DNA from 2 places in the Romboutsia ilealis genome. Region 1 is predicted to be linked to the other one. Evidence: riboswitches for the same ligand, from Rfam matches in the RefSeq annotation. Region 1 holds a riboswitch; the other holds the start of a gene.

The links. A riboswitch is a leader RNA that binds a small molecule or an ion and turns the genes downstream of it on or off. The one in region 1 is predicted to bind cobalamin.
Region 2: linked by a shared signal. The riboswitch ahead of CRIB_RS10690 (cobyric acid synthase) and the one ahead of CRIB_RS10115 (response regulator transcription factor) in region 1 are both predicted to bind cobalamin.

Annotation. Positions count from the first base shown of each region.
Region 1 covers NZ_LN555523.1:2,138,465-2,155,426, forward strand. The annotation lists gene CRIB_RS10090 (ATP-dependent helicase) at 1-135, opposite strand, end outside; gene CRIB_RS10095 (ribonuclease H-like domain-containing protein) at 242-1,156, shown strand; gene CRIB_RS10100 (FMN-dependent NADH-azoreductase) at 1,185-1,832, opposite strand; tRNA gene CRIB_RS10105 (tRNA-Ser) at 2,078-2,170, opposite strand; gene CRIB_RS10110 (sensor histidine kinase) at 2,697-4,121, opposite strand; gene CRIB_RS10115 (response regulator transcription factor) at 4,121-4,804, opposite strand; cobalamin riboswitch at 5,024-5,202, opposite strand; gene CRIB_RS10120 (ABC transporter ATP-binding protein) at 5,352-6,215, opposite strand; gene CRIB_RS10125 (FecCD family ABC transporter permease) at 6,215-7,297, opposite strand; gene CRIB_RS10130 (ABC transporter substrate-binding protein) at 7,297-8,322, opposite strand; gene CRIB_RS10135 (hypothetical protein) at 8,415-8,711, opposite strand; gene CRIB_RS10140 (DUF3842 family protein) at 8,728-9,144, opposite strand; gene CRIB_RS10145 (CooT family nickel-binding protein) at 9,159-9,353, opposite strand; gene acsV (corrinoid activation/regeneration protein AcsV) at 9,526-11,454, opposite strand; gene gcvH (glycine cleavage system protein GcvH) at 11,572-11,946, opposite strand; gene acsB (acetyl-CoA decarbonylase/synthase complex subunit alpha/beta) at 11,970-14,096, opposite strand; gene acsE (carbon monoxide dehydrogenase/acetyl-CoA synthase methytransferase subunit) at 14,143-14,955, opposite strand; gene acsC (acetyl-CoA decarbonylase/synthase complex subunit gamma) at 15,037-16,410, opposite strand; gene acsD (acetyl-CoA decarbonylase/synthase complex subunit delta) at 16,439-16,962, opposite strand, start outside.
Region 2 covers NZ_LN555523.1:2,267,434-2,284,395, forward strand. The annotation lists gene CRIB_RS10645 (precorrin-2 dehydrogenase/sirohydrochlorin ferrochelatase family protein) at 1-404, opposite strand, end outside; gene hemB (porphobilinogen synthase) at 497-1,474, opposite strand; gene cobA (uroporphyrinogen-III C-methyltransferase) at 1,697-3,205, opposite strand; gene hemC (hydroxymethylbilane synthase) at 3,195-4,100, opposite strand; gene CRIB_RS10665 (sirohydrochlorin cobaltochelatase) at 4,448-5,230, opposite strand; gene CRIB_RS10670 (GHMP family kinase ATP-binding protein) at 5,442-6,326, opposite strand; gene CRIB_RS10675 (pyridoxal phosphate-dependent aminotransferase) at 6,328-7,398, opposite strand; gene cbiB (adenosylcobinamide-phosphate synthase CbiB) at 7,409-8,356, opposite strand; gene CRIB_RS10685 (cobyrinate a,c-diamide synthase) at 8,358-9,761, opposite strand; gene CRIB_RS10690 (cobyric acid synthase) at 9,775-11,310, opposite strand; cobalamin riboswitch at 11,425-11,599, opposite strand; gene CRIB_RS10695 (histidine phosphatase family protein) at 11,611-12,213, opposite strand; gene cobS (adenosylcobinamide-GDP ribazoletransferase) at 12,232-12,996, opposite strand; gene cobU (bifunctional adenosylcobinamide kinase/adenosylcobinamide-phosphate guanylyltransferase) at 13,000-13,560, opposite strand; gene cobT (nicotinate-nucleotide--dimethylbenzimidazole phosphoribosyltransferase) at 13,582-14,628, opposite strand; gene hemL (glutamate-1-semialdehyde 2,1-aminomutase) at 14,743-16,038, opposite strand; gene hemA (glutamyl-tRNA reductase) at 16,058-16,962, opposite strand, start outside.

The DNA.
Region 1 (16,962 bases):
TACAATCATATTAGCTATTCTATATGTTATAACTCTAGTCTTTCCTGAACCTGGCCCTGCAAGCACCATACAAGGTCCATCTATGTGTTCTACAGCCTTTAATTGATTTTCATTTAATTTATCTATACTTATCATATACTACCTACCTTGAAGTATTATTTATTTCATTTATAATAATGTTAAGCATATTTGCTTAACCTAATAATTATTATAATATATAATTGGAGAAAGGAGAAATTTTATGGAAGTAATAACTAAAACTTTAGATGAATTAATAGATATACCTCCTAACCATTTTGTATTTGATATAGAAACTACAGGCCTTAACTCAAATTATTGTAAAGTTATTTTGATAGGAATTCTTTTTAATCAAGATAATAAAACTGTTATTAAGCAATTTTTTGCTAATACAGAAGATGATGAAAAAGAACTTCTACTTACTTTTATTAATACTATAAAAAATTATCAAAATCATATTACTTTTAATGGGCTAACTTTTGATATTCCTTTTTTAAATACTAGACTAAAAAAACATAATATCGATTTTTATCTATCTAAAAATGATGATATTGATATCCTTAAACTTATAAGACCCTTTAAGGAAAAACTTTCTCTATCTGATTGTAAACTAAAAACTATAGAAAAATACCTTGGTATTCATAGAGAAGATACCATTTCTGGTAAAGAAAGCATTGATTTATATAAAGATTATTCTGTTAATCAAAATATAGACTTAAAAGAAAAAATACTTCTTCATAATTATGAAGATATTTATTATTTAGGTGTCATTTTTAAAATAAAAGATATTTTAAAACATAAATTAAATGTTTTATGTATAGCTACAAATAATTTATCATTAGAATTAGTTCCAGGATCATTTAAAATATCCAAAAACATACTATCGATTATATATAATACTTTTGAAGGTAACGTATTTAACATAAATATATATAATGATTCATACTCTATAATCTCTGATGAGAAAAATCTAATATTAAATGTATCGCTAGACAAAGGTCGAGACTCAAATAATAACACAATTTTATTTTATAATTTATATAAAATAATTCCATTAAAGTTTAATGACTCATTCTTAGAAGATAATATATATTCATTATGCAATTACCTAATAAAAAAAGAGTTATCGTCCTTATAATATGGACTATAGCTCTTTAACATTTATATTAAAATTTCATTGAATCTATAACATCGTCAATCTTACTAGATGCTTTATTTATTGCTTCTTGTTTTTCTTCTTCTGTAAATCCAGTAGCATCAACTAATAATTCTTCAAACTTCTTAATTCCCATAAATTTCATTATATCTTCTATATAATTAAGTCCTTTATTCATAATTGGTCTTAACATCCAAGGCACATTTCCACCTGAAGATTGAATATATACCATGGTTCTTGGTTTATCATTTAGAAGGGGTTCTATTTTTTTACCTTCAAATTTTATAGTTTTTTGATCTTGCATTATACAGTCTATATATTCTTTAAGTGGAGCTGGAAATGACAAACTCCACATTGGAGCTGAAATTACATAAGCATTAGCGCTTATAAATTGATCACATAGTTCTCTTATTTTTTTTATTTCTCTTTGTTCTTTATCACTTAGTTCTTTAGCATCACTCTCATTTATTATACAATTTCTCTTTTCAAAATATTGATACTCAAGTCTAGGTATATGCTCTTTATATAAGTCTATCTCTTCTAATTGGAAATCTTTATTTTTTTCTAAAAATTTATTTATAAATTTTCTAGCCACAGTTTTACTTGCAGATAAATTTTCAGGCTTAGAGTTTACACTTATATATAATAACTTTTTCATAATAGTACCTTCCTTCATATATTATATCTATTGATATAGTTTTTCTATAAGGTACTTTTTTATTCATTTACAATAAAAAATTCGCTTCGCTCATGTCGCCAACGACTTCGTCCGTTGCTCAAAATCCTTTTTATGCTCAAAACCAATTTATTGATATTACTTACATTCAGAATTTATCCACATTTTTTTAAGTATTATAATATCCTTAAGCGTAAAAAAGACTATGAAATTCATAGTCTTTTAACTGGCGGAGAAGGAGGGATTCGAACCCTCGCACCAGTATAACCCAGCCTAAACCCTTAGCAGGGGTTCCTCTTTAGCCACTTGAGTACTTCTCCTTATTTAATTTATACCTTAATTATACAATCTAATAACAATATAGTCAATAGTTTATATAATTTTTTTGAAAAATTTTACTATTATTATGTAAAGTAGAGATATTACACTCTACTTTATATAAATACTTTATAAAATACACTCAAAATATCTCCGCCTTCATCCTTATTAATTTAGAATCTATTTCATATACTTTCTTTATTAATTTTCTAGTTAAAATATTTTTAGGATTTCTATATGCTATTATAATTCCATCTTTTAAAACATAAATCTTATCACGATATAAAAAACTCTATTTAAATCATGACTAGCACCAATAATTTTTATTTTCTAGCTTTTTGAATATATTCATTATTTGATAGAATAATATTATTTTAATCTATTATGCTGGTTATTTTACTAAACATATTGAAATTACTATATAAAGTTTTTGAACTATAAAAGTATAGTTTAATAGACTTTAGTATTTTCAATAATCATGTTTAACTAGCACAACGAGTTATTTTAATAATATCAATATGTAATAAATTACATGTAATGTATAGTAAAAGTAAATTTAGAACCTCTTCCAATTTCTGATTCAATATAAATGTTCTCATTTAGATGCTTAATTATTTCATATGCAATAGATAAACCTATCCCCGTTCCATTTGAATTATGAGATTTATCTGCTTTGTAAAATCTATCAAAGATAAAAGGTATATCTTCTTTATCTATTCCTATTCCAGAATCTATAACACTAATTTCTAAATATTCAGTTTTACTAGAAACCTCTAAACACACTACTCCTCCTGAGGCTGTAAATTTAAATGCATTATCTAAGAGGATTATAAGTATTTGAACTATTCTATTATAATTAGTATATATACTTGGTATATTATCTAAATTTTTAGGGGTTATAAAATCAATATCTAAATCATCTGCCATAATTTCAAATTTTTCAATAACTTCATTTATAATATCGTTTACACTTACATATGACTTTTCAAAAGCTATGTTACCAGATTGAAGCCTAGATAATTCCAACATATCCTTAATTAGAACCTCTAACCTTATCGATTCTCTAAGAATCATACTATAATATTTATTCTTATCTATACTATCCTTAAGTTCATCATCATTAAGTATTTCAGCTATAGCCCTTATCGATGTTACAGGAGTCTTTAACTCATGAGATACATTTGCAACATAATCTTTTCTCATTTGATCTAGCATTTTTGATTCTTCTTCACTCTTTTCTAAGTTATCTGCTAAATAATTAAATTTTCTAACTAACTCCCCAATAACATTGTTTTGATTAGCTTCTACCCTAATAGAAAAATCTCCCTTAGACATTAATATTGTTGCATCTGTCATATCTTCTATTGGCTTAAATTCTCTTTTTATAAAAATATAAATAGATACTATAATAGATATTAATACTAAAGTCATACTTATTATAATAACTATGTAAAATACTATTAACCAATTGGTAACGTCGCTTGTTGATTTTATTATAAATATTGCTCTGACTACATCATTATCTTCATTGATAGGCTCACCAATTAACATACAATCGCCCTTAATTCCATATAACTTAATCACATCTTTTATTGAACTTCCGCCTAAAACTGTTTCTATATACGGATCTAATACTTTTGATATTTTTTCATCAGAAATATAGTTATCTTCATATTTAAAATTATTAAATTTATATGTAGCTTTTTCTTGGCTATCATAAACTCTTATAATCAAATCATTACCTAATCTTCGCTGTATATTTTTAAATAAAAGATTATCGTCTTTTTCATAATTAGATACAGCGTGCTTAACCTTATATTGGATATCATTTAAGTTAATTTTCAAAAAATATACCTTTATAATTATGCTACAAAATAATACAATAGTTAATACAGTAACCATACTAGCCCTAATTATTATTCTAAATAATTTCTTAAATAGTTCTTTATTCATTAAGATACCTCAAATTTATATCCAACACCATATACTGACTTAATTCCCCAATTTAAATTATCCATATCAATTTTTTTCCTAAGCCTTTTAATCTGAGTATCAACTACTCTAGTATCGCCAAAGTAATCATATCCCCATACTTCAGACAATATATACTCTCTTGATAAAGTAGTTCCTTTATTCAATGCAAGTGTATAGAGTATCTTAATTTCTTTAGGCGTAATATTTAATATTTCATTATTTATATATACCTCATGATTATCTAAGTTTATTCTAAGATTATCATAATTCAAAATATTTTTAGGCTTATATATATTTGATGAATGTATACGTCTAAGTACAGTTTTCACACGTGTAACTACTTCTCTTGGTGAGAATGGTTTGCTTATATAATCATCCGCTCCTATTTCAAGACCTATTATCTTGTCTACAGTTTCTCCTTTCGCTGTAAGCATAATAATAGGAACATTACTATTTTTTCTAATCTCTTTACATACATCTGTGCCAAGCATCTTAGGCATCATTAAATCTAGTAATACTAAATCGATATCCAAAGTCTTAACTTTTTCTAGGGCATCTAACCCATCAAAAGCAGATACATACTCCATACCTTCTAACTTTAAATATTCACCTATAGTTTCATGTACTGATTCTTGGTCATCACATATTAAAATTTTTTTCATTAATTTAATACCTCTCCCCACTATTTAATTAAAAATAAAAGTAAAAAAATGCTTTAGTATTGCAGCTAAAGCATTTTTAAGGATAAGTTTTATTTATTTAAAGAAATTTGCTTAAAGTCATAATTAAAAGCCCATCAAGATATGATGAGCTTATATAAACATATATAATAATACAACTTTACTATATATTAATAAATAAGAACCTTCCCCATCCCGAAGAATTTCTATATACTATAGGCAGATATCCTGGCTTAGCTTCATCCTACTAGTTTCCCTTCCCATGAATATTCACAGTGGTTTGAAACGTTCGTCCACCTTACAGTAGCGGGTGCTGCAAAGGACTTTAACCTTTTTCCCTTTTAACTCAACTTGTGAGCACCTATAATATTTCTTTAGTTGTCATACTATAATAGTATACTATATTATCTATAATATCAATAAGTTATTTTATTTTCTTGATTTCCAAATAACCTTATGTACTCCCTATCCTCTAGCTATCAGAAATTATATCATTTATTTTACAAAAAAGATTATCAATCATCTAACCTTAATATGAGCATTTATTATTATAATGATAATGCGTATGTTTTCCAGTAAATCCATCTTCATGTATATGGTCATGACCCACACCATTTATATGTTCATGACTATGCATAAATGAAACTTGTAATTTATTATTTATAGGATTTATACCTACATATGCATTTACACCAAATATTTCTTTTAACATTTCAGATGTTATTACATCTTCAACTTTTCCAAAATCTTTTATTTGACCATTTTTCATAATTATTAAATAATCACAATACATAGATGCTATATTCATATCATGTATAGCTGATAGAGTTGTTATATTGAGGCTTTTAATAAGATCCATAAGCTGTATTTGGTAACCTATATCTAAATGATTTGTAGGTTCATCTAATATTAAAAAATCTGTATTTTGAACTAAAGCCCTTGCAATCAATGTTCTTTGTTTCTCTCCTCCAGATAAGTTAGAAAAATTTCTATTGCTATAGTTATTTAATCCTACTTTCTCTAACATATCTTTAACCATCTGAAGATCACTCTTAGAATAATCTTCAAAAATAGATTTATATGGATAACGTCCCATTTTTACTATTTGTTCTACAGTAAAATCAAATTGTGAATTACTTTCTTGAGCAAGTACTGCTATTTCTTTTGCACAATCTTTATCTTTCATCTTAGCTAAATCTTTATTGTCCAAAGTTATACTTCCACTAGATGGTTTATATAGTCTGTATATATTTTTTAATAAAGTAGACTTCCCACAACCATTTGGGCCTATAATTCCTACAAAGCTTCCTCTTGGAACTTCAAAAGATATATCTTTCAGTATTTCTTTTTTATCTATAGTAAATTTTAAATTTTCAACCTTTACTTTAATCATTAATCATTTCCTCCAAATGAGTAATTTTTATTAGAAATTAAATATAAAAAGAATGGTCCACCAACTAATGATGTTATTATTCCTATAGGAATTTCTATTGGAGGAAAAATCCATCTAGCAACAACATCTGATAATATTAAAAATATTGATCCTACTAATGATGAAAGTATTATTAACTTCTTATGGTCACTTCCTGCTATAGTTCTACATACATGTGGGACGACAAGACCTATAAACCCTATAGCTCCAGTTATAGCAACCAATGTTGATGTAAGTAGAGTTGCTAAAATTAATATAACTGATTTTACTAATTTAACATTTATGCCAAGTATTACTGCACTATCATCTCCTAAAAGAAGAATATCTAATGACTTAGACATTATAAATGATACTATAATAACAAAAACTAAGGCTATAAATGGAATCAATAAAATATCCCACTTAGCACCACCTAAACTTCCTATAGTCCAAAATAATGCATTTTTTGCTTGGTTAGAATTTTTCGCTGAGTATATAAGAAGATTTGTTAATGCACTAAATATAGTTGATATTGCCATCCCAGACAAAACTAATCTGGTAGTAGATGTTATTCTTCCCATTTGCGTACCTATTACAAAAACTAAAACACCAGATATAATTGATCCAATAAATGCTCCACCTGTGATACTCGTTATTCCAATAGATGACATTCCTCCAAGAATAATAATAGCTACTGCACCACAAGATGCTCCAGAGGATATTCCAAGTATATATGGCTCTGCTATTGGATTTTTAGTAACGCATTGCATAAGTACTCCACAAAGAGCAAGACCTGCACCACATATTGCTCCTAGTAATACTCTTGGTAGCCTAATTTCCCATATTATATTATCAAACATTATATTCCAAGTTGAATCAAATATATTTTGATTTAAAAGTTTATTTATTAATACTTTATAAACTACTCCAGGTTCTATATATGTACTACCTATAGCTATTGCGCCTATTATAGTTGCTATTAATACTATAGTTAAAAATATAGTCCAAAACGAGAACCCTCTCTTATATGAAAAACTTCTCGTTTCTTGTGAATTTATATCCACTAGTTATTTTCTCCGTAGAAATATCCGTACATTTTTTCTATAACCATAGGATTTCTAATTCCTGGAGATAAATCAGCTAATCCTACAACATATATTTTATCATTTTTTATTGCATCAATATCTTTTAGTGCTGGATGACTTTTTAAAAATTCAATCTTTTTTTCAACAGGAGACCCTGCTAAATAGTCTGTCACAATTATAACTTCTGGATTTTCAGCTACTACACTTTCCCATGTAGCATTTATATATGGTTGACTTTCTTCACCAAATATATTTTTTCCTCCTGCAAGTTCTATTAAGTTATTTGCCAAACCTGATCCAACTGCCATAGCTTTATCTTCACCAGAATCATATACCATAACTCTTACCTTGTCTTCCTCTTTTACTTCACCAAGTTTATCTGTTATTTTTTTTATATCACTTTTCATTTTATTTATTACTTCAGTTGCTTGATCCTCTACATCAAATATTTTTCCTAACAATTCAAAATCTTCATATACTGTTTCAACTGTAGCATCTGGAGAATATGACTTGGCTAAGAAAGGCGTTATATCTTTTTCTATAAGTTCATCTGGGCTACCTGTTGTTTGATCTGATATAGACATATCCCATCCACTGACAAAATCAGCCCCAGTTGCTATAAAAGCTTCTTTGGATATAGAATGACCTTCACTTATTTCTAACTCAGGTATTTTATTGTATGCTTCTTCAAACTCGGGAAGTATTGGATTATCTAAAAGAGCTGTTCCAACCATTTTATCTCCTAAATCAAGAGTTAATAACATTTCTGTCATAAATTGAGATAATGTAACTGCCTTTTCTCTTGGTTTTTCAACTTTTACATCATATTCTTTCGCTCCATCTGAATATGTAAATTCTACTGGCGTAAAATTAGTTTCTTCTATCTTAGTTTCTGATACTTTATCTTTATTATCACTACTTGATGAACACCCAACAATACTTATGGTTAATCCTACTATTGATAGTACTACTAAAAATCTCTTTAAACTATAACTTTTTATCATTTATATACTCCCCCTTTGTTAAATATTATATATAAAACATATTAAAAAACCATGAAGGATATTAATATTTTACCTTCATGGTATAAGTTCTTCTACATATGTTTTTTAGCTTCGATTAACATTTCATTGGCTTTTTGAAAATATTCAATAGCCTTTTCAATATTATTTGCTGTTTCATCTTTTCCCATATTTCTAGCTTTATATACCCATTCTCTAAATCCTTCTTCATGTGATTCATTGTGATTTACCCAATGAACTAGAAGAATTTTTAAAAGTTTTTCATCTTTATTTTCTATAGCATCACCATGAGAATGATTATTTTCATGTATATGGTCATAATCTTGGTCATGTCCATGATGATATCTTACTCTTTGTTTTCCAGATATCATTTATTTATCCCCCTATTTATTTTATATTAAATTCATTTTTTATTAATTTTATTGAATCTTTAATAAGTAATGCTAATGGTTTATTCTCTAGTCCTACTAACTCTATATTCTCTGGAATAATTGGTAAAAGTATTTTTAAAGCCTCAGATTCAATAACAGCTTCACTAACTTTACTCGTTACTTCCCCCATCATCGAATTTGGCATCGTTACGGAAACTGGTGCAACTATTATATTAGCCTTTTTTACTGATGTTATAATAGCATTCTCTCCTGTTGCTCCTTTATTTGCATGAGCTTTCATCATAGCGCTAGTTGCAATAGAATTTGTTCCAAGTGCATATATATCTATATATGTAGGTAGTTCTTCTCTAAGATTAGATACTATTTGAGCACCTATTCCTCCACCCATACCATCTATAACTGCTATTACCATATATCTATCCCCTATTATCTTTTATTTTCCTTTATTATTATCTTATGATCCATTAGTCTTATTTCTTTTATTTCGCCATCTATTATTTTTTGTTCTCCTAATAAATCTGTTAAATATACCTTTCCTTCAAATGGATCTACGCTAACAACATTATCCATTATTCTCTCCATTCCATCTTCTTTTAAAATATAAGCAGCAGATTCACACATATTATTTCCCCCTTTAGATTATACTAAAAAAGGTTTCTTCAGGTATTTCAATACACCAAAGAAACCTTCATGATTTCGCTTTTTATTATTTATTTATACTTTGAGTATAGCAGTGTAATTTATAAAAAGTCAACTAAATTTAACTACTTATAATAATCTTATTTTTAATATTTTATTCTCCTAATTTTGATTTAATCGTTGGAAATTGCTCTATATTTGTATGTGGTAAAAAACATGCTGATATAAATTCATCCATATATGTAGGATAAACACTTAATTCAACATATGTTATTTCACTTCCTATTTCTTGAAGCTTTTTCTTTGCATCTTTACTTATTAATGCAAGATAAGAACCTACTAATGAACTATTTCCTATATATATAAACTTCTCTCGTTCTATATCTGGGAGTAAACCTATTAATATTGAGTTTTCTATATCTAGGTTATTTCCAATTCCACCAGCTATATATACTTTGTCTATTACACTAAAATCCATACCTAAGCTTTCTATTAAAACTGAGGCTCCTGAATATATCGCGCCTTTAGCTTTTATAAAATTATCTATATCAACTTCATTTATAGTTATATCCTGATCTAAATTATATTCTTCTTTAAATGCTAATACATATTCGCCTGTCTCATACTCATTAAATATTATTCTTTCATTGTCTATATCTCTATGTATTTTACCTCTTCTATCTATTATTCCAGTAAGTAACATCTGACATATTAAGTCTATTATACCTGAACCACATATTCCTATAGGAGAAACATCCCCTATTGTTGTAAGAGTTGGTTTTAAAGTTTCTTTGTCTATTTTTACTTTTTCTATAGCTCCATTTGAAGCTCTCATTCCACAACTTATTCCTCCACCTTCAAATGCAGGACCTGCAGAACAAGCGCAACTCATCATATAATCTCGGTTTCCAAATACTATCTCTCCATTAGTACCTAAATCAATGAATAGTACATTTTCTTCACTAGACCAAATACCTGCCGATAATACGCCCGCAGTGATATCTCCGCCTACATAACTTGCAACAGAAGGCGCTATAAATACATATGCACTATCATTAATATTTAACCTTACATCTTTTCCTATTAATCTAGGAGATTTTAAAAATGGTGGTATAAATGGTTCTTGTCTTAAGAAATCTGTATATACTCCTAAAAATAGACTTGTCATAGTTGTATTTCCTGCTACTACAAGGCTTACAACATTATCTTTATCTACGCTATTTCTAGTATAGATTGAATCTAATAACGGATTTATAGTTTCTTCTACTACAGCTTCATTTAATTCTTTTAATCCATTTTTCTTTGTTGAATATACAATTCTATGTATGACATCTGCTCCATATTTTATCTGAGCATTTCCAGATGAAGCTTTATCTACAATTTCTTTTGTATATAAATCAACTAAACATATAACTACAGATGTTGTTCCTATATCTATGGCAACTCCATAAAGCTTATTTTCTGTATTTCCTGATTCTATATTAAGTATAGTTATTTTATTTTTCTTTTTAATGTACGTTATAGTTACTTTAAAATTATCTTCTCTTATTACTGTAGGGACTTTTCTTAGTAATTCTATAGTGAAATCTATTTCATCATATCCTAAATGATTTCTTACATATCTTTCTATTCTATCAATATCACTTATATTATCATCTAATGTTGGTTCATCTATCTCTATATAAGTTTTTACAATATTAGTCTTAAACTCAAAATTATTTTCTTCAATTATCTTCTTTGCTCTATCAAAAACTTCCTTATCTTTTTTCTTATCACTACCTTCTATTTTCATTCCATGCATAGATGCTGATAATTTTGAAGGTACTTCTATATCAATATCTTCTATTACTTTTGTATTACATGCTAATATATACCCTTGATTCCATTCCTCATCTTTAATATGATGAGTTTTCTCTGTATCAACTTTCCCTTTAATTAATCTTACCTTACATTTCCCACAAGATACATTTCCATTACAGGGTGCATCTATAAATATTTCTGCATCTCTTGCAACATCCAGTAATTTCTCTCCCTTATTACAGTAAATCTCTTTATTATGTGATGTAAAAGTTACTTTCACCATATCTAATTCCCCCAATATGCTTTTCTAATATAAATTTAGCATATATTATATTTATAGGTATCAATAAGGAGTATGAAAGATTTGCGTGCACTCAATCCTTTCATACTCTTATTTTAATTAATCTATACTAGCTTCGTAACTCTTTGAATTTAATAAGTTTTCTAACTCATCTTCATCAGCTACTTTAACTTTCACTATCCATGCATCATATGGATTTTCATTTATATATTCTGGTTCATCATCTAATTTTTCATTTATATCGACAACCTCTCCAGATACCGGAGCTATTAAATCTGATGCTACTTTTGAGGATTCAACTACGCCGTACTCTTCACCTCGGTTTAATTCATCCCCAATCTCTGGCATTTCAACAAATAGTACTTCTCCTAATTGATTTTGAGCATAGTCTGTTATTCCTATATATGCAAATTCGCCATCTATTTTAACCCATTCATGTTTGTCAGTATATTTTAGATTTGGTATAACTTTCATAGTAATCCTCCCGATATACTAAATTACATTAAATATTCCATTGATAATGCTGGGTGTCCTTTTTCTTCTAAAAATGCCAATACTCCTTCAGAATCACTAGCTATAGTCTCATCACATATCATATCTACAAAGTTTTCTATACCAGTCATTTCTTTAACTGTAGCATTTAATTTATCAGCTACATAGTCTTTTAATTCTTTCGGCATCCAAACTATTCTTTCTGGTCCGCCCTCTGCATAAGCAAACTTTTTAGAAGATATGAAATGTCTTCCGTGTCCCATAAATCCTGGAGTTTGAACCCCTCCACCTGTCATAGAAGCAAGTTCTCCAAATGTCATACCAACAGGAGTTATTTGAGAGAATTCTCTATTTACTATAATAAATCCGTTAGCTTCAGGCATTATACCGCAAATACATTCAAAACATCCACATGAAGTCATTGGATCTTCAAGTATAGAATATAATGTAACATTTTCAACAGCACCTTGAGATATCTCAGATACTGTATTATCAACTGATTGCCATTTTCCTAGTCTATCATCTAGGCACTCACCTTTAACTATAGGTTGGCAAGGTCCAGTTGGATCTAGTTCTTTAGTTGCCTTAGCATCTAACCAACTAACCGCTCCACAAAGTCCAAGCCTTTCAGGAGTAACAACACAAACATGTGCTGGTGCGAAAGATTGGCAAAGGTTACAAGAATAGAACTCTTCAACACTTTCATCAACTAATGAAGCTAACCTTTCATCTCTAGCATCGTATCTAGTTATAGCTTGAGATTTTAATTCAGAAACTTTTTGTTCATCTGTTACTATTGTTATTTCACACTTATCAACAACAGATTCAAATTCATCTCTCATTTTAGCATATAAAACTTCTCCTATATGCTCTAATCTAAATCCTTTTTCATAAGCATCTTTAGATATTCTTATCCAAGACATATCTCTCTGACCAACATGCATTACACCTTCTATGTAGTTTAAGAAGTAATGTAATCTTCTTTCAAGAACTGGTTCAAAGTCTTCTTGCATCGATTTACCTGCTATATTAACTATAATAGCAAGTGGTAATCTTACTACACCATTTGATTCTACTTCATCTATATTAGGACCTATTACTGATATTTTATGGTCTTCAACTTCACTTAACTCTCTCTTTATAACAAGTTCCCAAGCTTCAGTTTTATTTCCACCAAATTCAGCAAACATGTCGTTCTTTCTAATTCTTTCACCTTCAAATGCAGCTGCAAATGATACTGGTATTGGTATATCTGTTATTTTTATTTTTATTCCTCTAGCTTCTAATGAAGTTGCTACAAACTTATCATAATCCTTTTGAGTCAATAAATTCATTGGAACTTCTAGAACTGTTTGATCAGTTATAACTGGAAATCCTAAAGCTATAGCTCCAGCTCCAGCAGATATAACTAATTCACTTAATGGTCCAAATGCATTTACGAATGCTGGAACTCTCTTAGAAGTATATTCTAATAATCCTGGTAAATCCCCTGGCGTTAAATTTCCAAATATTAATGCCGCTCTTACTGCAACAGATACTACATGTATAACTGATGTTACATCATATCCTAAAGGTATAACCCTTAGTTCTAACCCCATTTTTATTCCAGCTTCTATAACTTGATCTATTACTTTACCAACTAAGAAAGTAAGTAAACCTTTAGCTTGGTAATCTTTTATTATTTTAGATGCAGTTTCAGCGTCTGGGCATTCTCCAAGAACGACTGCAACACCTGGTATATCTCCTGTAACTAGTGGAACACCAAGTGATCTTATTATAGGGTCAGTTATATGACCTGTGCAAGGTTCACTGTATGGAGCATCGCTAGTTGCATATTTTATAGCCTCTATAACTTCAGCTGCAAGTGCTGTAGCTAATCCTGAATTTAAAGCATGTTCTAATAAATGAGTTTTATTTATTAAGCTTTCTACTATTTCAAGAGCACCTTCTAAGTCTCCTAAACAGTTCATTTTTTTCCCTGTAGCTGCATATATACACGGTAACGAATATGCAGTATCAGGGAATGATACCGTATGCTCTCTTCCATTTGATTCTATTGCTTGATTTAATAAACCTCTTGCAGCTTCTAAAGCTTGCTCAGATCCTGTAAAAATTATATTATATAGGTTCACTCTATATCCCCCCCTTTTTAGGCTTTTTCAATTATATTTTTATATCTTATATGTTAAATGCAAATGAACCTTCATTTAACTCTAAAAATGAGTCTGCATATAGAGAAGCTCCTCTTATTATGTCACAAGATTTTACTGTTCTCATTAATCCTTCATCACAAGGATTTACTATAGCTGAACTAAATCCATTTGCCATAGCCATTGCTAAAAATGCACTGTCAAGTATTGGTCTTACATGTTTTGGGCATCCATTAGATACATTCGATAATCCTCCTGTAGTTAATAATCCCATTTCTGTCATCATTCTTATAGCTTCTAAAACTTCTACTTGCTTATCCTGCATTCCTTTTATAACTAAGCATAATGGATCAAATAACATATCTTCAGGTTCTAATCCTACCATTAGACCTTGCTCTAACATTTCTTGGCAATAAGCCATACGCTCATCATTATCTTTTGGTATACCTTCTTTAGCGCATAAAGCTATAACCTTAGCTTCATATTCTCCTGCTAAATCTATTAAATCTAATCTTGAACCTGCATCAGCAGAATTTATTATTGGTTTAGCATGAGTTCTATTATATACTTTAAGTCCCGCTTCTATAGCTTTTCTATTTGCAGTATCTAAAGCTAAAGGAACATTATTAAACTCTTTTTGAAGCAATTGAACTCCCCAAGTCATTAAATCTTCTCCATCTCTTTCAGCAGGACCTATGTTAAAATCTATATAGTGCGCTCCAGCTTCTAATTGCTCCTTAGCTCTTTTTAATATTGGTTCAGGATTTCTCTCAGCTAAAGCTTTTCTTATTACTGGTGATATACAGTGTATTCTTTCACCTATTATCATAAACTTTTCCATTTGATTTATCCCCCTATAAGTTACTTATTATATTTTGTAACAGTAACTAAATGATATTTAACTACAATTTGAATTTATATACTATGCATTTGATACAGCTTCTCGCTTAGCTTTATATTCTTTTAGGAACTTCGGTATCTCCATAGATTCTTCTGTTCCTATTATTACATTCCATCCTGGTAAATTATCTTCTATATCTCCTTTTAATACAGCAACTTTTCCTGGTATTATTAAATCTCTATTCTTAGTCATCTCTTCTATTTTACTTTCTTTTATAAATTTAGCTATACTACTTCCACTAAACTTACCTGCAGACCAAGCAGTTAATACAGAATATCCTCCTGCATCTGGTATTGCTAAGTATGTTGGAACTTTAGATCTTTCTATATCTCCTGATACTATGAAATAAGTTAATGCAAAGTCAACAGTAACTATTACTGGTGAATTTTCATCTGCATTATTTATTGAGTAAACTTTTGGTTCAACTCTCATTGGCCTTTGTGGATCAGTGTATATATTTTGTCTTAATGCGAATAATGGTAATGCTTTTGAGTAATCTATGTCATCTATTACTATTATAGATCCATATTTTATTGTAAATATTGATGATATGGCTACTTCCATTTGTGGGTCGTTATTTGATAGTTTGTTTGCAAATACTATTGACGGGTATCCAAATGTTCTGTCTTGTTCTTTTAAAGCTATTCTTCTAACTTGAACAGCATTTGTAAATGTATCTTTTATATTTTCTCCTGTTACATCTAATAATAATTCTCTATATCCTAATCCTTGAATTGCTTCTATAGTAGAGTATAACTCTTCTAAGTTAGCAGCCTTTACACCTAGAGCTAATTTAAGATCTTTTACTAACTCAACCATTCCCTTGTAATTTTCTTTATTAGCCCCATAAACTATTGGTTTTTTATCTTTTAATATTTCTATAGCTTCTTTAGCTATATCTACATCTTCACATACTATTATATGAGTTACATCTAATCCGCTTTCGTTAACTCTATTTACTAAGTTTAAGAATCCATCTTTATTATAGCGATATTCTAAAACTACCATTTCAGCTTTCATTTCTTCGCCTATTCTTATATAGTTAACAGCTTTTATATTAGCTATTTTAAAATCTATTTGTTCATTAGTCATAGAATCATCAAATGCTACTGCATATCTATTTCTATTTACTAATGTTTTTTCATGTCTAAATAATACTGTTTCAGCGCCTAATTCATACTCAGAAGTTCCACTTCCTACTTTTAAAGTTCTCATTAAAGGTGCTGTCGCTTCTGATAATTTTGCTATTGAATCATCAGACATATGTGGACACTTACTTACTTCTACGGCTCCTGAAGCAACTTTCATAGAGAAAGCCATACAAGTTGGAAATCCACAATCCTTACAGTTTTTCTTTGGTGTTAATTTAAATATATCTAAAGCTTTTAATGCCATTATTTTTCCCCCTAACCTTACAATTTAATTAAGCTAACGCACTAACTAATTCTTTTATAGTCTCTACTGATTTTGGATGACGAAGTATAACCGCATTTGCTCCACAAACTAAAGCACTTGCTGCAGTAGATACTTCCATATTTATACCTCTTTGTTCTGCACATCCCCATTGTGGTTCATCTTCAATGCTTGCTACAGATTCTTTAACATGCCAAGATTCAAATGAAACTGGAGTTACTATAGGCATTTGTAATGTTTTATCATTTTGACCAAATGCGGCAAGTCTAATTCTATCCATAGTAGATGCAACATACTCATATCCGTAACCAACAGCCGAGCATCCTACTTGCATAACTATATTTTCAGGTTTAACACCCAATTGATTTAATAATACGTTTAATTGTTTAGCTAGGTTTATATCAACCGAAGATTCAGCTACTACTTTATGATTATACGCCATTGTAGATGCAGCTCCAACTGCTTTGTAATTATCTTCTGTAGCTGATAAAAATAAACAGTTATTTCCATCAACAGCTTGAGCTATCTTTTCAA
Region 2 (16,962 bases), 130 kb from region 1:
TTTGATGACAATGAAGGACTTTTTCCTCCTGTAGATATACTAATGAGTAAATCTCCTCTTTTTACATAAGAAGGTACTGTATAATTTGATAGTTCTATATCATCTACCACGTTAACTAGTTTGCCAAAACTCCTACAATATATACCTATATTTTTATTTATTTCTTTATTATTCGTTGCTGCTACTACTATAAAACTATCTTTTATATATTCTTCTTTATATACATCATAAACTAACTCAACATCATTTTTAATTAGCTCAAAATTATCAATAAATTCTGGAGAAACAACTCTAATACTTTTTCCAAATTCTAAAAAATTTTTACATTTTCTATAAGCTACATCTCCTCCACCAATTATAGTTATTTTCATATCTTTTATTTCTAAGTTAATCGGATATAACATTATTGACCATTCCTCTTTCCTTATATTAAAAAGTGATGCCTTATAATAAAACATTTTAATTTACATTAAGGCATCACATTATATAATCAATACTATTTTTTATCTCTTATCATTTTTGCTAAGTCCTTAGCAAAATAAGTTATTATTATATCTGCTCCTGCTCTTTTTATAGATAAAATAGATTCATATATAGCGCCTTCACTTAATATGCCATTCTTAACTGCTGACTTAAGCATAGCATATTCACCACTAACATTATAAGCAGCTAAAGGTAAATTATAATTATCTTTTACCCTTCTTATTACATCTAAATATGATAATGCAGGCTTAACCATTAATATATCTGCACCTTCTAATACATCAAGTTCTGCTTCTATTAATGCTTCATTAGTGTTTGCCGGATCCATTTGATATGCTTTTCTATCTCCAAATGATGGTGCTGAATTTGCAGCTTCTCTAAATGGTCCATAGAATGTAGATGCATATTTCACACTATAAGACATTATCGGTATATGTACAAATCCAGCTTTATCTAAAGCTTCTCTTATAACCTTTACCCTTCCGTCCATCATATCTGAAGGTGCAACCATATCTGCACCTGCTTTTACATGACTTACAGCTATTTGTGCTAAACACTCTAGTGTTTTATCATTATCTACATACCCACCTTCAGTTAGTATCCCACAATGTCCATGACTAGTATATTCACACATACACACATCCGTAACTACATTCATATCTGGGTCTATTTCTTTTATTTTTTTAACAGCCCTTTGAATTATTCCATTCTCATTATATGCTTCACTACCACAAGCATCCTTCTCATGGTCATATGGTATCCCAAACAGTATAATATGTTCTATTCCTAAATCCTTTATTTCTTTTATCTCTTCCTCTAACATATCTAGTGAGAAGTGATATACATCTGGTAAAGATGATATTTCTCGTTTTATGTTTTCACCTTCTACTATAAATAAAGGATAAATTAAATCTTCAATATTTAATTTAGTTTCTCTAACTAAATTTCTAGTAGCACTATTTACTCTTAATCTTCTAGGTCTTCTTAACATTTATTTTTCCTCCATAAAAAATTTATTTCGCTTGAGTACCGTGTCGGCGAAGCACTTCATTTCACCAACAATATTCTTTTTTTCATTAGAGTAAATCCATTACTCAAAGGAGTTTTGAATTAAAAATTATAAACAGCATGCATATTTTTTATATAATCCCTTATAATTATATAAAATGTATAAATCTCAATAATATATTGAGATTTATACATTTTATCATACCTATTTATCATTCATTATAGAATTAATAATTCCATCTATAGTTGAAACTTCAGCTTCATTATAAACATTTATATTTAAACTTTTAGCAGTTTGTGTAGTTATAGGTCCTATAGATATAACTTTTAATTCATTTAGCTTATCTATATTTTCTTTCCCTATTATATCTACAAAATTTGTAACCGTAGATGAACTTGCAAATGTAATGTAATCTACTTCTCCTGAATTTAATATATCTAATACTTCATCTTTTTTACTATCATCTAGTACTGTTTCATATATGTGAACTTCTTTAACCGCACATATTTCATTAATTTTATTAACTAAAAAGTCTCTAGCATTTTTTGCTCTAGGTATTAAAACTTTATCAGAATCTTTTAATATATCCTTTAATTCTTCAAATAGATATTCTGCAACGAATTTTTCTGGAATGATATCTGCCTTTATTCCTCTATTTTTTATTTCTTTAGCAGTAGCGGATCCTATAGCACAAACTTTTAAATTTGCTAACACTCTACTATCAAGGTCCATCTCATCTAGCTTATCAAAGAATATATCAACAGCATTTTTACTTGTTAATATTAAGTATGTATAGTCTTTTATATTTTTTATTTCATTTTCTAAAGCTATATTATTTTCTATTTTTTCTATCTTTATAGTCGGTACTTCTATCGGATTTCCACCTAAATCAGATATTTTTGATACTAAAGAACTGCTTTGAGTTCTCGATCTTGTTACTATTACATTTTTCCCAAATAGAGGCTTACTTTCAAAGAAGTTTAATTTATCTCTTAATTCAACTACATCTCCGACAGCTATAAGAGTTGGTGGCTTCACATTCTCCCTTACTGCAGTTTCGTATACATTTTCTAATGTAGAAGTTATAACTCTTTGATTAGATCTTGTTGCCCAACTTATAAGTGCAACTGGTGTATCTTTTGATTTTCCTTCTTTTATTAAATTAGAACTAATTTTTTGAAGGTTAGCTACCCCCATTAAGAATACTAATGTACCATTCATATTAGCTAATGCATTCCAGTTTATTTCTGGATTTTCTTTGTCATCATCTCTTAAATGACCTGTTATAACATGGAAAGAAGATGCATAATCTCTATGAGTTATAGGTATACCTGCATAACATAATCCACCTATTGCTGAAGTTATGCCTGGTACAACTTCAAACTCTATACCTTCTTCTTTTAAAAGTTCTCCTTCTTCTCCACCTCTGCCAAATACATAAGGATCTCCTCCCTTAAGTCTTGTTACTATTTTACCTTCTTTAGCCTTATCAGCTATAACTCTATTTATATCTTCTTGAGGAAGAGTGTGGTTACTTGATGCTTTACCTACATATATAAACTCACAGTTTTCCTTAGCTTCTTTTAGATAGTTTTTATTTGCTAATCTATCATAAACTATAACGTCTGCTTTTTTTATGCACTCTAGTCCTTTTAAAGTTAATAATTTATAATCTCCTGGTCCTGCCCCTACTAAGTAAACTTTACCCTTCATAATCTTCATACTCCTTTGAAATCAGTTTAGCTAATTGTAGTCCTATCTCACGAGCTTCTGATGCTTTTCCACTTATAGTTTTTATGATTAAGTTATTCCCTTCTTCATCACCATATAAACCGGTTAGACTTACATTTTCTCCATCAACATCACAATAAGCACCTATAGGAATATGACAACTTCCGTTTATTCCATCTAAAAATCCTCTTTCAGCTGCAACTTGGATTTCAGTTTCCATATCTTGTAGTGAATTTATTATTTCTTCTATATCTTTACTATTTTCTCTAATTTCTATAGCTAAAGCTCCCTGTGCTGGTGCAGGAATCATTATATCTTTAGGTATATAGTAACTTATTTTATCCTCAAGTCCTGCTCTTAAAAGTCCTGATGCAGCTAGAACTATACCATCTAAGTTTTCATCTACTATTTTTTTAATTCTAGTATCAACATTACCTCTTATAGGAACTATATTTAAGTCAGGTCTATACTTTAATAGTTGATATTTTCTTCTTTTACTTCCTGTTGCAACTTTTGCCCCATTAGGTAAATCATTTATACTAGAATACCCCTTCTTTAGTACAAGTACATCTCTTGCATCTTCTCTTTTAGGGATACTTGCAAATTTTAATCCTTCAGGTAAAGTTGATGGCATGTCCTTCATACTATGAACAGCCATATCTATCTGACCATCAATTAGTTGTTGTTCTATCTCTTTTACAAATAACCCTTTATCCCCTATTTTATCTAAACTAACATTTTGTATTAAGTCACCTTTAGTTTTTATAATCTTAGTTTCAAATTCAACTTCAGGATGTTTTTCTTTAAGTTTGTTTATAACCCAATTAGTTTGAGTTACTGCTAACTTACTCCCTCTAGTTCCAACTATTATTTTCATAACTTCATCTCCTTTAGAGGTTACTATTAACTATCCTACTTTAACCTCTTTTTTAACTTCTTTATTTACTAGTATAGTTGAAAAGTAAGATATTTTCTCTTCTAAATTTATCTATCTTAAGTTAGTATATACTTTCTATCTCCCTTGAGGTGATTTACTTACTAATATAAAATTCTCTATAATGTCATTCTTTTCTAAATTACCTATTATTTCTTATATATATCTATCTAAACTTTATAACGTTTCTACCACTTTTATTATTAATAATTATCACCAGCTACTGCATCTATTCCATAAAATTTTCACATCTAAAATTTCATTTTGATTAATTAACATATATCTTCTAGTTATTTTAAATTTACTATACAACTTTGTGCATGTCTCATAAATTTATTTTGGATATAAGGATTCTCACCTAATCCTTGTAAGTGTATTTTTACCTCAAATCCATGACTTTTAAATATACTCTTCCAAGAATATTCTCCATCTCCTGCCATGTCATTTATTACATGATTCCCTGCTACTAGCATAAATGGCATTAAATTTACTGTTTTTATGTTATTTACTTGTAACCTTCTTATAAGAAATTCTATTTCTGGATAGCCTTCGAATGTTCCTACATATGCATTTATACCAGAATCCCTTAACACATATTCTAAAGTTGTATATGCCGAGTGCGACTCATGAAATGTTCCATGCCCCATAAATACAACAACCTCTTGAGACTCCATTTTTGGTATTTGATTTTCTATAGCTTCTACTATTTCCTTGTAGTCTTCTATATATGTCAATAATGGCCTACCTAGTATTATCTTTTCAAACCTATCTTTATAACTCTCAACTTGTTCTTTTAGCTTGTTGAATTCTTTTCCACATATTATATGAAGTGTTTGAACTATAACTTCTTGATATCCTTCTTTATATAATCTATCTAATGCTTCTACTGGATTTTCTATGTGTAAACCATCTCTATTTTTTAATTTTCTTATTATCATATTAGAAGTAAAGGCTCTAAAAAAGTCATATTCTTTTAATCCTTCTTTTATTTTATTTTCACAAGCTTCTATAGTTTTTTCTCGAGTTTCTTTATAACTTGTCCCAAAACTCACTACTAAAACTGCTTTTTTCATGCTAGATCCACCTTGCCTAAATTTATAATAATTTTTCTAATTCATATTTAGATTATGATGCTCTTACAAATTCAACTGAAACACCTACAATAGCATCTAAACTTAATTCTTTTTAATCCATCACTTCCATTATTTTGTATAAATATGTTGGCACATTAACAAATGAAAATAATTTTCTTCCACTAAACATCTAATTTTTTGTTTATCAAACTTAAATCCATGCTTGTTCCGCCCTAATTCCACCATCGATTATATTTGATGTGTACATTTTTTTGTAAACTGAATCAAGACCTACATTTCTTAATAACTCTATTAACCTAGTGTCATCCATAGATTTGTCTATTAATATACCTACAACCGTTCCGCTATGAGCAACGTTAACTCCATAAGCACCATAATTTTTAGATATCTCTATTATTTTCTCTAAGCCTTCCTTTTTATGTATACTTTCATTAGCTAAACTGCTAAAAATACTCGCTTTTCCAATTTTATGCATATCATTGCTCTTTATTCCTTCTTCTAAAAGGCTAAAAGATATTTTTATAATTTCTTTATTTTGAGCCTTTATTTTTTTATAATTTGGAGCTTTTCTAATCCTCATGGTATTTAAAGTTCTATTGGGCTCTAATATCACTACTCTTAAATCCTTAACATGACCTAAATGCCTTATTACTTCACCATTTAAAGGATTAAAAATACTATTTTTTTCTATATATATAGAGTCTGTTGGCTCTATAGTAGACGCTAGCTTTGATATTTCTTCACTACTTAATTCTTTTTTTATTAATCGTAATGTTGCTCCTATTGTTGCTCCTATATCAGCAGTAGAACTTGCCATACCTTTACCAACAGGTATTTTACTTCTTATTTTTAAAGATATATTCTTACTCTCTTCAACAGGTATGTTAAACTTTTTAAATACTGCTTCTATAGCTTTTCTAGACTTTAACGGTCCAAGATTTATATTATTCAACTTTTCCTCAACCTCAGCAGTAGAGTATAAATCCACTGCATATGAGCAGAGATATTCTGCTCTATCCATTACACCTTGAACAAATTCGCCGCAAGATGCTGGACAAATTCCATAATATTTCATATTAATCACCCAATAGTTTTTTCATATGTCTTATAAGAAGTTCATTTTCTTTATGAGACTTTATCGCTATCCTTATATATCTATCATCTAATCCGATAAAATTCGAAGCATCTCTTATAAGAATATTTCCTTCTCTTAACAATTCAACTTTTATTTCCTTTGCCCTTTTGTCATTAAGTCTAATTAATATAAAATTTGTATCTGTATCATATACGTGTATGCTATTTATAGATTTTAGCTCTGATAACATAAAGTTACGTTCATCTATATAATACTCTTTACTATCCTCTATATATTTCTGATCTTTAAATATATAGTTAGATAAAGTATCTGCAAAAGAATTTATTGTCCAAGGTTCTTTATAGTTATATATTTTTTCTATTATGTCATTATTGCTTGTTAGGCCATATCCAAGTCTTATTCCTGGAAGGCCAAAAAATTTTGTAACAGCTTTAAGTATAAATAAATTTGGATACTTCTCTACATATTTAACTAAGCTATATTTCTCTTCTTCTTCAACAAATTCCATAAAAGTTTCATCTACTATTAATAACTTATTATTATCTACTATAATATCTAAAAGTTTTTCTAAGTTTTTAACCTTCCCATTTGGGTTATTAGGATTGCATACGAATAAACTATCAAATTTATTAATATTTTCTTTTATATTATTTAAATCTATTTCAAACTCATTACTTTCATCTAAATTTAAATTTATTACATCTAAATTGTTAAGTCTTGCACTTCTTTCATATTCAGAAAATGTAGGATTTAATATAGCAATCCTTTTATCTATACTTTTCATAAGCAAGTAAATTATTTCAGTTGCTCCATTTCCAGGTATTATAAATTCTGGTCTTACATCTATATACTGAGATATATTATTTCTTAGATTTGTATATTTAATATCTGGATAGCTTCTACTTTCTTGTAATCCTTCTAATATATATTCCTCTAGTCCTTGAATTACGTTTGGGTTTATATTAGAACTAAAATCAATTATATCTTTAGGGTTTTTGTTATACATTCTTGCCATTGGTTCTACATTAGCACCATGTCCTAAGTCTTTCATATATGCCCCCTTAGTATAAAAATTTGAAAATTATAGTAAATACAACTATCGATGTTATTGATGTTGCATACATTATTTTATTTGTTTTTACTATGTCATCAACTTCTATCTCTCTATGCTTATCTCCTATAGTTGGTTTGTATACTGCTTTTCCAAAGTATATATTTATTCCACCTAATTGAATTCCTAATGCTCCAGCAACTGCTCCTTCTGGATAAGCACAGTTTGGACTCTTATGATTTTTTCTATCTCTTATAGATATTTTTAATGCATCTTTATAGTTATATTTCAATATAAAGCTTCCTATTGCCATTAATATAGATGATATTCTAGCTGGTATAAAGTTTGCTATATCATCAATTTTAGCTGATGCAAATCCCAGGTCCTTATATTTATCATTTTTATATCCTACTGTAGAATCTAAAGTATTTATTGCTTTATATGCCATCGCTAATGGTGCTCCGCCTATGAAAGCATAAAACATAGGTGCTATAATTCCATCTACAGTATTTTCTGCTACTGTTTCTACAGTTGCCCTTATTATCTCGCCTTCATCTAAATGTGTTGTATCTCTTCCAACTATATAAGATACTTGAACTCTTGCTTTTTCTATATCTTTAGTTTTTAATAATTCATATATTTTTACTGCTTCATCTTTTAAGCATTTAGTAGCTAGTGTTGTATAAATCAAGAATGAGTTTGCTATTAAAAAACCGCCTGGAATCAAGCTACTTAATTTAACTATTAAATATGTAACAAGATAAGTTACTCCAACTGTAATAAACCATAGAATAAATCCACCTATTTTTAATGCTTTATCATTCTTTGCTACTTTTCTTATTTGATCTTCAGTTATTTTTATTAATTTTCCAATAAATCTAACAGGGTGAGGAAAAGAATATGGATCTCCTATAATCAGGTCGATTATATAACCTATATAAATAGATAGTATATTCATATTAATTCTCTTCCTTTACTAATAATTTCTCTTTATTTAAGTCATTTTTGTGCTTACCCAAAAACTTCTCTATGCAATTTAAGTTGTTATAGAAATGAGTATGTAAATATGTAGCTAGTGTATTTCCTTTGCTATATCCACCTTCCCACTCATCAACAATTTTTTTATCTCTTTCCTTCTTCATTATATAAGCACATTCTTCTTCACTCTCAAATACAGAATGGTGGAATTCATGTCCTTTTATTACTTCTCCTACATTTGATAAGATTGTATCTTCTTTGGCAATTCCGTAGCAATATCCAAACCTTCTTAAAGATTTTGTCATTTTACTAATTCCTTTTAAAATTCCAACCATATCGTATTCGTTTTCATTTTGGTCTACAAGTTTTTCACCTAAATACATTAGCCCACCACATTCAGCATATATTGGAATGTTTTTTTCATGAGCGTTTCTTATAGATTCCCTCATAGATTTGTTTAGCTCTATTTCTTTTGCAAATATCTCAGGGAATCCTCCACCAATATATATATAATCAGATATAGGTACTTCTTTATCATTTAATGGACTAAAATATTTTATATTTAATCCTAAATCTTCAAGAAGCTCTATGTTTTCTCTATAATAGAAGTTAAAACCTTTATCATAAGCTATAGCTATAGTCTTATTTTCTAATTTATTTTTTTCTATAAAGTCTCTTATATCAAATTCACTTTCAACTTCTTCAGTTTCTGAAATTTCTATTATCCTATCTATATCTATGTACTTTTCTATTTCATCTGCTAAGTTACTGAATTTCGTCTTTAAAGATTCTATTTCAACACTTGGTACTAATCCTAAGTGTCTTGACTCTAATGAAAATTCATTATTTGGTGGGAAGTATCCTAAAACTTCTATATTACAATATGTTTCTATAGCTTTTTTTATTATTTCATAGTGTGATTTAGTTTTTACGTTATTAACTATTACACCTTTTATATCAACATTCTTATCAAGCTCTTTGTATCCAAGTACCATAGCTGCGCTAGATGCTGCCATAGCTTTTCCATTTATAACAAGTATAACTGGAGCCTTTAAAAGTTTTGATGTATAAGAACTTGTGCAATTATCTAAATCGATTCCAATACCATCATATAGACCCATAACACCTTCAACTACTGATATATCTGCATCTTTAGATGCATCATTAAATACATACTTTATCTTTTCATCATCTAACATATATGAATCTAAGTTTCTAGAATGTCTTCCTGTTATAAAAGTGTGATATGAAGGATCTATATAGTCTGGTCCAACCTTATATGGCTGAACTTTCATATTTCTTTTAGTAAGAGCTTGCATTATTCCTAGTGAGATAGTGGTTTTACCTACACCACTATTCGTCCCTGCTATTAAAATCTTTTTCATAAGCTTCACCTAACTATAAAATTTTATTTTCATGTTCTGTCATTATTTCATAAATCTTTTGTATATCTAAGTTCTCTCTTAATAAATCTGCCAATTTGTCATATTCATTTTGCTTAAATTCATCAAAAGAAGTTACATTACTTTGTAATTTTTCTAATCCTTTTTCTTCTCTTATACTATTTAAAAGTTCTCTAGTAAAATCTATTTCATCAAATATTCCATGAATATATGTACCTACTACATTTCCATTTTTATTTATACTACCTTCTAGATAGCTAACTTCTTCTCCTAGCTTTTTATCAATTAAGTTTAAATAAGATACTTCACTTCCAGGCTTACTTATTCCCATATGTATTTCATAACCTTTTACTCTTTTACCAGATAAGTTTTTCATGTATCCTGAAAGATTTGGGTGTATTATTGCTTCTACTTGAGTAGTTGTCTTTTCTTTTTCAAATATAGTTTCTGTATCTAAAAGGCCTATACCATCTATCTCTTCAACTTCTCCTTCTACATGATAAGGATCTTTTATTTTCTTTCCTAGCATTTGGTAACCCCCACAAATACCAAATATTAATTTGCCTCTTTTTTGTAGCTCCTTTATTTGTTCCTCTAATCCATTTTCTCTTATATACTTTAGGTCATCTATTGTACTTTTACTTCCCGGAATGATAACTATATCTGGATTACTTAAAGCTTCTCCATACCCTACATATCTGACGCTTACATCATTTTGTGTTTCAAATATATTGAAATCTGTAAAGTTAGACATATGAGGAGTTCTTATTATCTCTATGTGTATGTCTCTTTTTCCTTGTACTGCCTTGAATCTAGTTGTAACACTATCTTCATCTTCTATTTTTATATCGCTATAGGGTATAACTCCAAGGACAGGAACATTTATTATTTCCTCTAGCATTTTTATACCTTCTTCTAAAAGTTCCTTTCTGCCTCTAAATTTATTTATTATTACACCTTTAACTCTTCTTCTTTCTTCTTCACTTAGTAGCATCATAGTTCCTGCAAGTGATGCAAATACACCACCTCTATCTATATCTCCTACTATTATTACTGGTGCATCTGCAATCTCTGCCATACCCATATTAGCTATATCATGCTCTCTTAGATTTATCTCGGCTGTACTTCCCGCACCTTCCATTACAACGATGTCATAGTTATTGCTAAATTCACTGAATATAGTCTTTAATTCTTTAGCTAGTTGAGGTTTATATGTATGATACTTGGAAGATGCCATATCTTCTCTTACTTTACCTCTAACTATAACTTGGCATCTATGGTTTCCAGATGGCTTTAAAAGTATAGGATTCATATCTGCAACTGGATCTATACCACAAGCTTCGGCTTGGAATACTTGCGCTCTTCCCATTTCAAGACCTTCCTTAGTTATAAAAGAATTTAATGCCATATTTTGAGATTTAAATGGAGCAACACTATATCCATCTTGTTTAAATACTCTACACAAACCTGCTGTTAATATACTTTTACCAACATTTGACGCAGTTCCTTGTAGCATAATCTTTTTGCCCATGATTCAGTTCTCCTTCATAAAAATTCAGAATATTAGAAAAAGTCCTAACTCTTGTAAGTTAGGACTTTTATTTTATACATTATATATTATAAAAATCTTCACCCCGAGATTTATTTAGTAAAATTAAATTAGGCAGGTATCCTGGCTCGACTTCATCCTACTCCTATACCTTCCCATCATATCGACAGTGGTAATTTTAGTTTCGTCCATCTTACAGTAGCGGGGGCTGCAAAGGATTTTCACCTTTTTCCCTATTAATCTTGAAAGAACCCAATTCAATCTAATATTCTATTTTAGTAACTATATAAAACTAGTATTATTCATAGTAGTTATAACTGTAAACCCATCTTGTATTTCTAAAATTGTAACTGATCCATTATCAATTTTAAAATTCCAGTGGTATTTATAACTATTTGATATTAAATAAGTTATTATATTTCTTATTGTTCCTCCATGAGAACAAATAAGAATTGTTTGATTATCGCAATCAGATATAATATTATCTAATTCTGTACAAACTCTATTATATGAATCTATTAAACTCTCTCCATTAGGATATTTGTACTCATATCCTTTTTTTATCATATCTTGAAATTCTTCAGGATATCTATTTTCTATCTCTTTAAAAGTTAATCCTTCAAAATCTCCAAAACTTATTTCTTTTAAACTTTCTTTTTCTATAATTTCTATAGATTTTAATTCAGATAATTTTTTTACAGTATCTTTAGTTCTAGAAGATGTTGTAGTGTAAATTTTATCTATATCGAAATCCTTTAAGTAATTTGTAATCTTATCTATTTGCTCTTTTCCTTCTTCACTTACAGAGCTATCTATATGTCCAGATAATCTACTTTCTTGATTATCTACTGTTAGAGCATGTCTAACTAATATTAATTTTACCATATTTCACCTCATTGAGGGCTATATTAATAATAAATATATACAAAATAAATATATAAGCTCTCCAAGTTCTATTGTACAACCTAATATATCACCCGTTACTCCATCAATTTTTTTGTATATATGTTTTTTAAATAAATTATTAAATATGAATAATATAATAATAGTACTTATTAACATTATTACTTTAAACGTTGAAGCTAAGAATATTAATTTTGATATTCCTATTATTAATATTATTGTATATAGTATAGCAATAGTAAACATCGATGTACTTGCTTTTCCTATAAATAAATTTCCCATTCCATTTTCTCTAGGAGTTACTGTTTTATACATCATAACAATTACTCCAAGTCTTGCCACTACAGGCATAAATATTACAGTCCAAAGTAGATTATTATTTATTATGCTATATATAAATCCTATTTTTAATAATATTAAAAACATAATGGCCAAAACAGAATTTGTACCTAATCTAGAGTCTTTCATAATTTCTAGCATTCTTTCTTTGTCTCTATAACTATATATAGCATCAAAAGTATCTCCTAATCCATCTATATGTAGTCCACCGGTTAATATGACTAATGTTAATGTTACTATTATTGATGTTATGAATGAATCAAAAAATATGCCAGATACTAAACCTATAATATATATTAATACACCTAGTACCAGTCCCACTAACGGAAAATATGTTATGGTTTTATGAAATTCTTCATCAAATCCAGTATCTATATTTATTGGTATCCTAGTCATAAATTGAAGTATAGAAATAAATCTTTTCATAAGCTACCCCTTTATCTTCATAGGAATTCCACTTACCACAAAATATACCTCATCACTATGAGTTGCTATTTGTTGATTTATTCTTCCTATAATATCTGTATATATTCTAGTTAATTTATTTATAGAAACTCCACCTAATCCTAATTCATTTGTAACTATCACAAAGTATAAATTAGTCTTTTTTATTTCTATAAGTAATTTTTCAACTTGTTCTTTTATATATTTTTCTAATTCATTTATTTCATCTTGTGTCGAATTATCTATATCTATTTCGTATGTAAACATTAAATTATTAACCAATAAAGTAACACAATCCAGTATTACAGTTTTATGTTCTTTAGAAATATCATTTATTATAGTGTATATATCTTTGTATATTTCATAAGTCTTCCAATTTTGTGGTCTGCTTTCTTTATGCTTTTTAACTCTCTCTTTCATTTCATCATCAAATGGAATTGATGTTGCTATATAAGCAGTATTATTATTTTGTTCTTTACATAGCTTCTCTGCAAAATTACTTTTCCCAGATCTTGCTCCACCTGTTACTAATATAACTTGGCTCATTTTTTTCTCCTAACTAAAATACTATCTACCCATATCTACTTCATCAAATGTAGCCATATTTTCATATGTGTAATTTGATGCCTCTATTATATTAAATGCAAGAGCCGCTCCACTACCTTCTCCTAACCTCATTCCCATATTTAGAACTGGTTCTAAGTTTAATATATTTAAAGCTCTCTGTGTTCCTGTTTCTGCCGATGAATGTGATGCTATCATGTATTCTCTAGTTTTTGGATTGATTTTATATGCAAGTAATGCAGCTGCATAAGATATAAATCCATCTAAAACCACAGGTATTCTATTAGCACTACATCCTAGTATAACTCCAGCCATACCACCGATTTCAAATCCACCTACTTTAGATAATATATCTATTGCATCTTCTGGATTTGGTTTATTTAATTCTATAGATTTTCTTATTGTATCTGCCTTAAATTTAACTCTTTCTTTTTTTAATCCGGCCCCAATACCAGTTACATCCTCTGGGTCACAATTATCTATTACAGATATTATCGCACTACTTGGTGTAGTATTGCATATACCCATTTCTCCAATACCTATTAAGTTATATCCTTTTTTTATAGAATCTTCAGCCATTTCAATACCTATTTCTAAAGATCTAATAGCCTCTTCTATAGTCATAGCTGGACCCTTAGCCATATTGGATGTTCCTTTTCTTATTTTATAATTAAGTACACCTTCTAATTCATGGTCACAGTTTACACCAATATCTACAGCTATCACATCAGCGCCTACAAACTTACTTATTACGCCCACTCCACATATCCCTTTTGTAAAGTTTGGTAATTGCATATATGTTATATTTTGAGGGTCTGGTGCTACACCCTCTTCATAAACTCCATGATCTGCTCCAAAAGCTATAACTACCTTTTTAGAAGTATCAAAGTGTTTATTTTTATGTATTCCTGCTAATTGCATACAAATATCTTCCATCTTACCTAAGCTACCTTGAGGCTTTATTAATCTATCTAGCCTTTTTTTAGCTTGTTCAATAGAAGTCTTATCTAAAGAATCTATATTATTTACTGTGCTTTCTAATATACTCATTTTAATCCCACCTTAACATCTTAATTAAAGTGACTATCTAAAATAAACTTCTTGATATAACTTATATCATAATATAGCTATAACTCTATTTTTAGACAGCCACTTAAATTTTAATTATATATTATGAGCAACTTTCAAAGCTTCATAACTTGCGTTTATTGTATATTCTATATCTTCATCTGTATGTGCATTTGATAAGAACATAGCTTCAAATTGAGTTGGAGCTAATAATACTCCTCTTTTTATTAGTTCTTCAAAATATTTATTAAACTTAGGAACATCACAATTTTTAACATCATCATAATTATTTATAGGCCCTTTTGCAAAGAATAAACAAACTAGTGAACCTGCTCTATTTACTGTATAATCTAGTCCTAGCTTTTCTATATTAGATTTTAATCCTTCTTCTAATTTTATAGCTTTTCTTTCTAATTCTTCATATATACTTGGATTGTCTCTTAATATTTCTAAATTCTTTTTCCCCATATACATTGCTAGAGGATTTCCTGATAGTGTACCTGCTTGATAAACTGGCCCTACTGGAGATACCATGCTCATTATTTCTTTAGTTCCTCCATAAGCTCCAACCGGAAGACCTGCTCCTATTATTTTCCCAAAGCAAGCCATATCTGGTTTTATTCCGAAATATCCCACCGAACTATTATAATTTAATCTAAATCCAGTTATTACTTCATCAAATATTAAAACAGTTCCATATTCCTTAGTTATATCTCTTAATAGTTGTAAGAATTCTTTCGTTCCTGGGACAACTCCCATGTTTCCTGCTACTGTTTCTACTATTACAGCTGCAATCTCATGACCTTGCTCTTTGAATATATTTTTTACTTCATCTAAGTCGTTATATCTACATACTAAAGTGTCCTTTACAACATCCGATGGTACACCAGGACTTGTCGGAACTCCATATGTTATTGTTCCTGAACCAGATTTAACTAATAGTGCATCTGAATGTCCATGGTAACATCCTTCAAACTTTAATATTTTATTTCTATTTGTATATGCCCTAGCTACTCTTAATGCACTCATAGTAGCTTCTGTTCCTGAATTTACCATACGAACTTGATCTATTGCAGGATAAGCTTCCACAACTAATTTAGCCATTTCAACTTCTATTGCAGTTGGTACTCCATAACTTGTTCCCCTATATACAACTTCTTCTATTCCTTCTACTATTTCCTTCGGACTATGACCTAACATAAGCGGTCCCCAAGAACAAATATAGTCTATGTACTCATTACCATCTACATCATATATTCTACTTCCATGAGCTCTTTCTATAAATATTGGATCTAATCCAACTGATTTAAAAGCTCTTACTGGACTATTAACCCCTCCTGGTATATATTTAGTTGCTTCTTCATATATCTTTAGTGATTTTTCATTTTTCATCTATATGTCCTCCTAAATTTTAAAGTTCAAACAATTCTTCGACTAACTTTATATACTCTTCTCTTTTACCTTTATCCTTTGTTTGCTTTAAATTTATTATTGGTTCTCTTATTAATCTTTTTAATGCAGATGTTAGCATCTTATCGATAATTTTTTTATCTCTATTGTTAAGATTAGTTTTTCTATATATATATTCTAATGTATCTTCTCTAATCTCTAAACATTTATCATTTAATGATTCAATTGTAGGGTCGATTTTGATTGAGTCTAGCCATTCTGTAAACTCTATAATTTTTTCAGATATCATCTCATATCCTGTTTGCGCTAACTCTTTTCTCTTTTTATCATTCTTATCATGAATGTCTTTTAAGTTATCTATGTCATATACTTCTATATTATTTAATTCATTTATCTTAGGATCTATATCTCTTGGAAGTGCAATATCCATCATAAATATTTTTCTTTGAATTTCAGGCATTTCATCATATTTTATGACCATATGTGGAGATGCAGTAGCACTGATTACTATATCAACATCATTCATTACTTTATATCTGTCTTCATATTTTATAGGAACTATATTCTTAAATTCACTTTTTAATTCTATTACTTTTCCATGACTTCTATTTGATAGATATATTGTGTCTAGCTTTTCTTCTTCTAAGTACTTCATTGTAAGCCTGTTCATCTTACCGATACCTATAACTAAAGCTTTTTTACCTTCTAAATTACCAACCTTATTTTGTAAAAATTTTATACCTATATAGCTTATAGATAAAGGTTGATGTGATATTTTTGTAGTATTTTTTATATCCTTAGCTATATTTACTGCTTCTCTAAATAATTTATTAAATATCTTTTTGCTAGAACCAAGTTGCATAGAGAAATCATGTGCATCTTTTACTTGTCCAAGTATCTGATCTT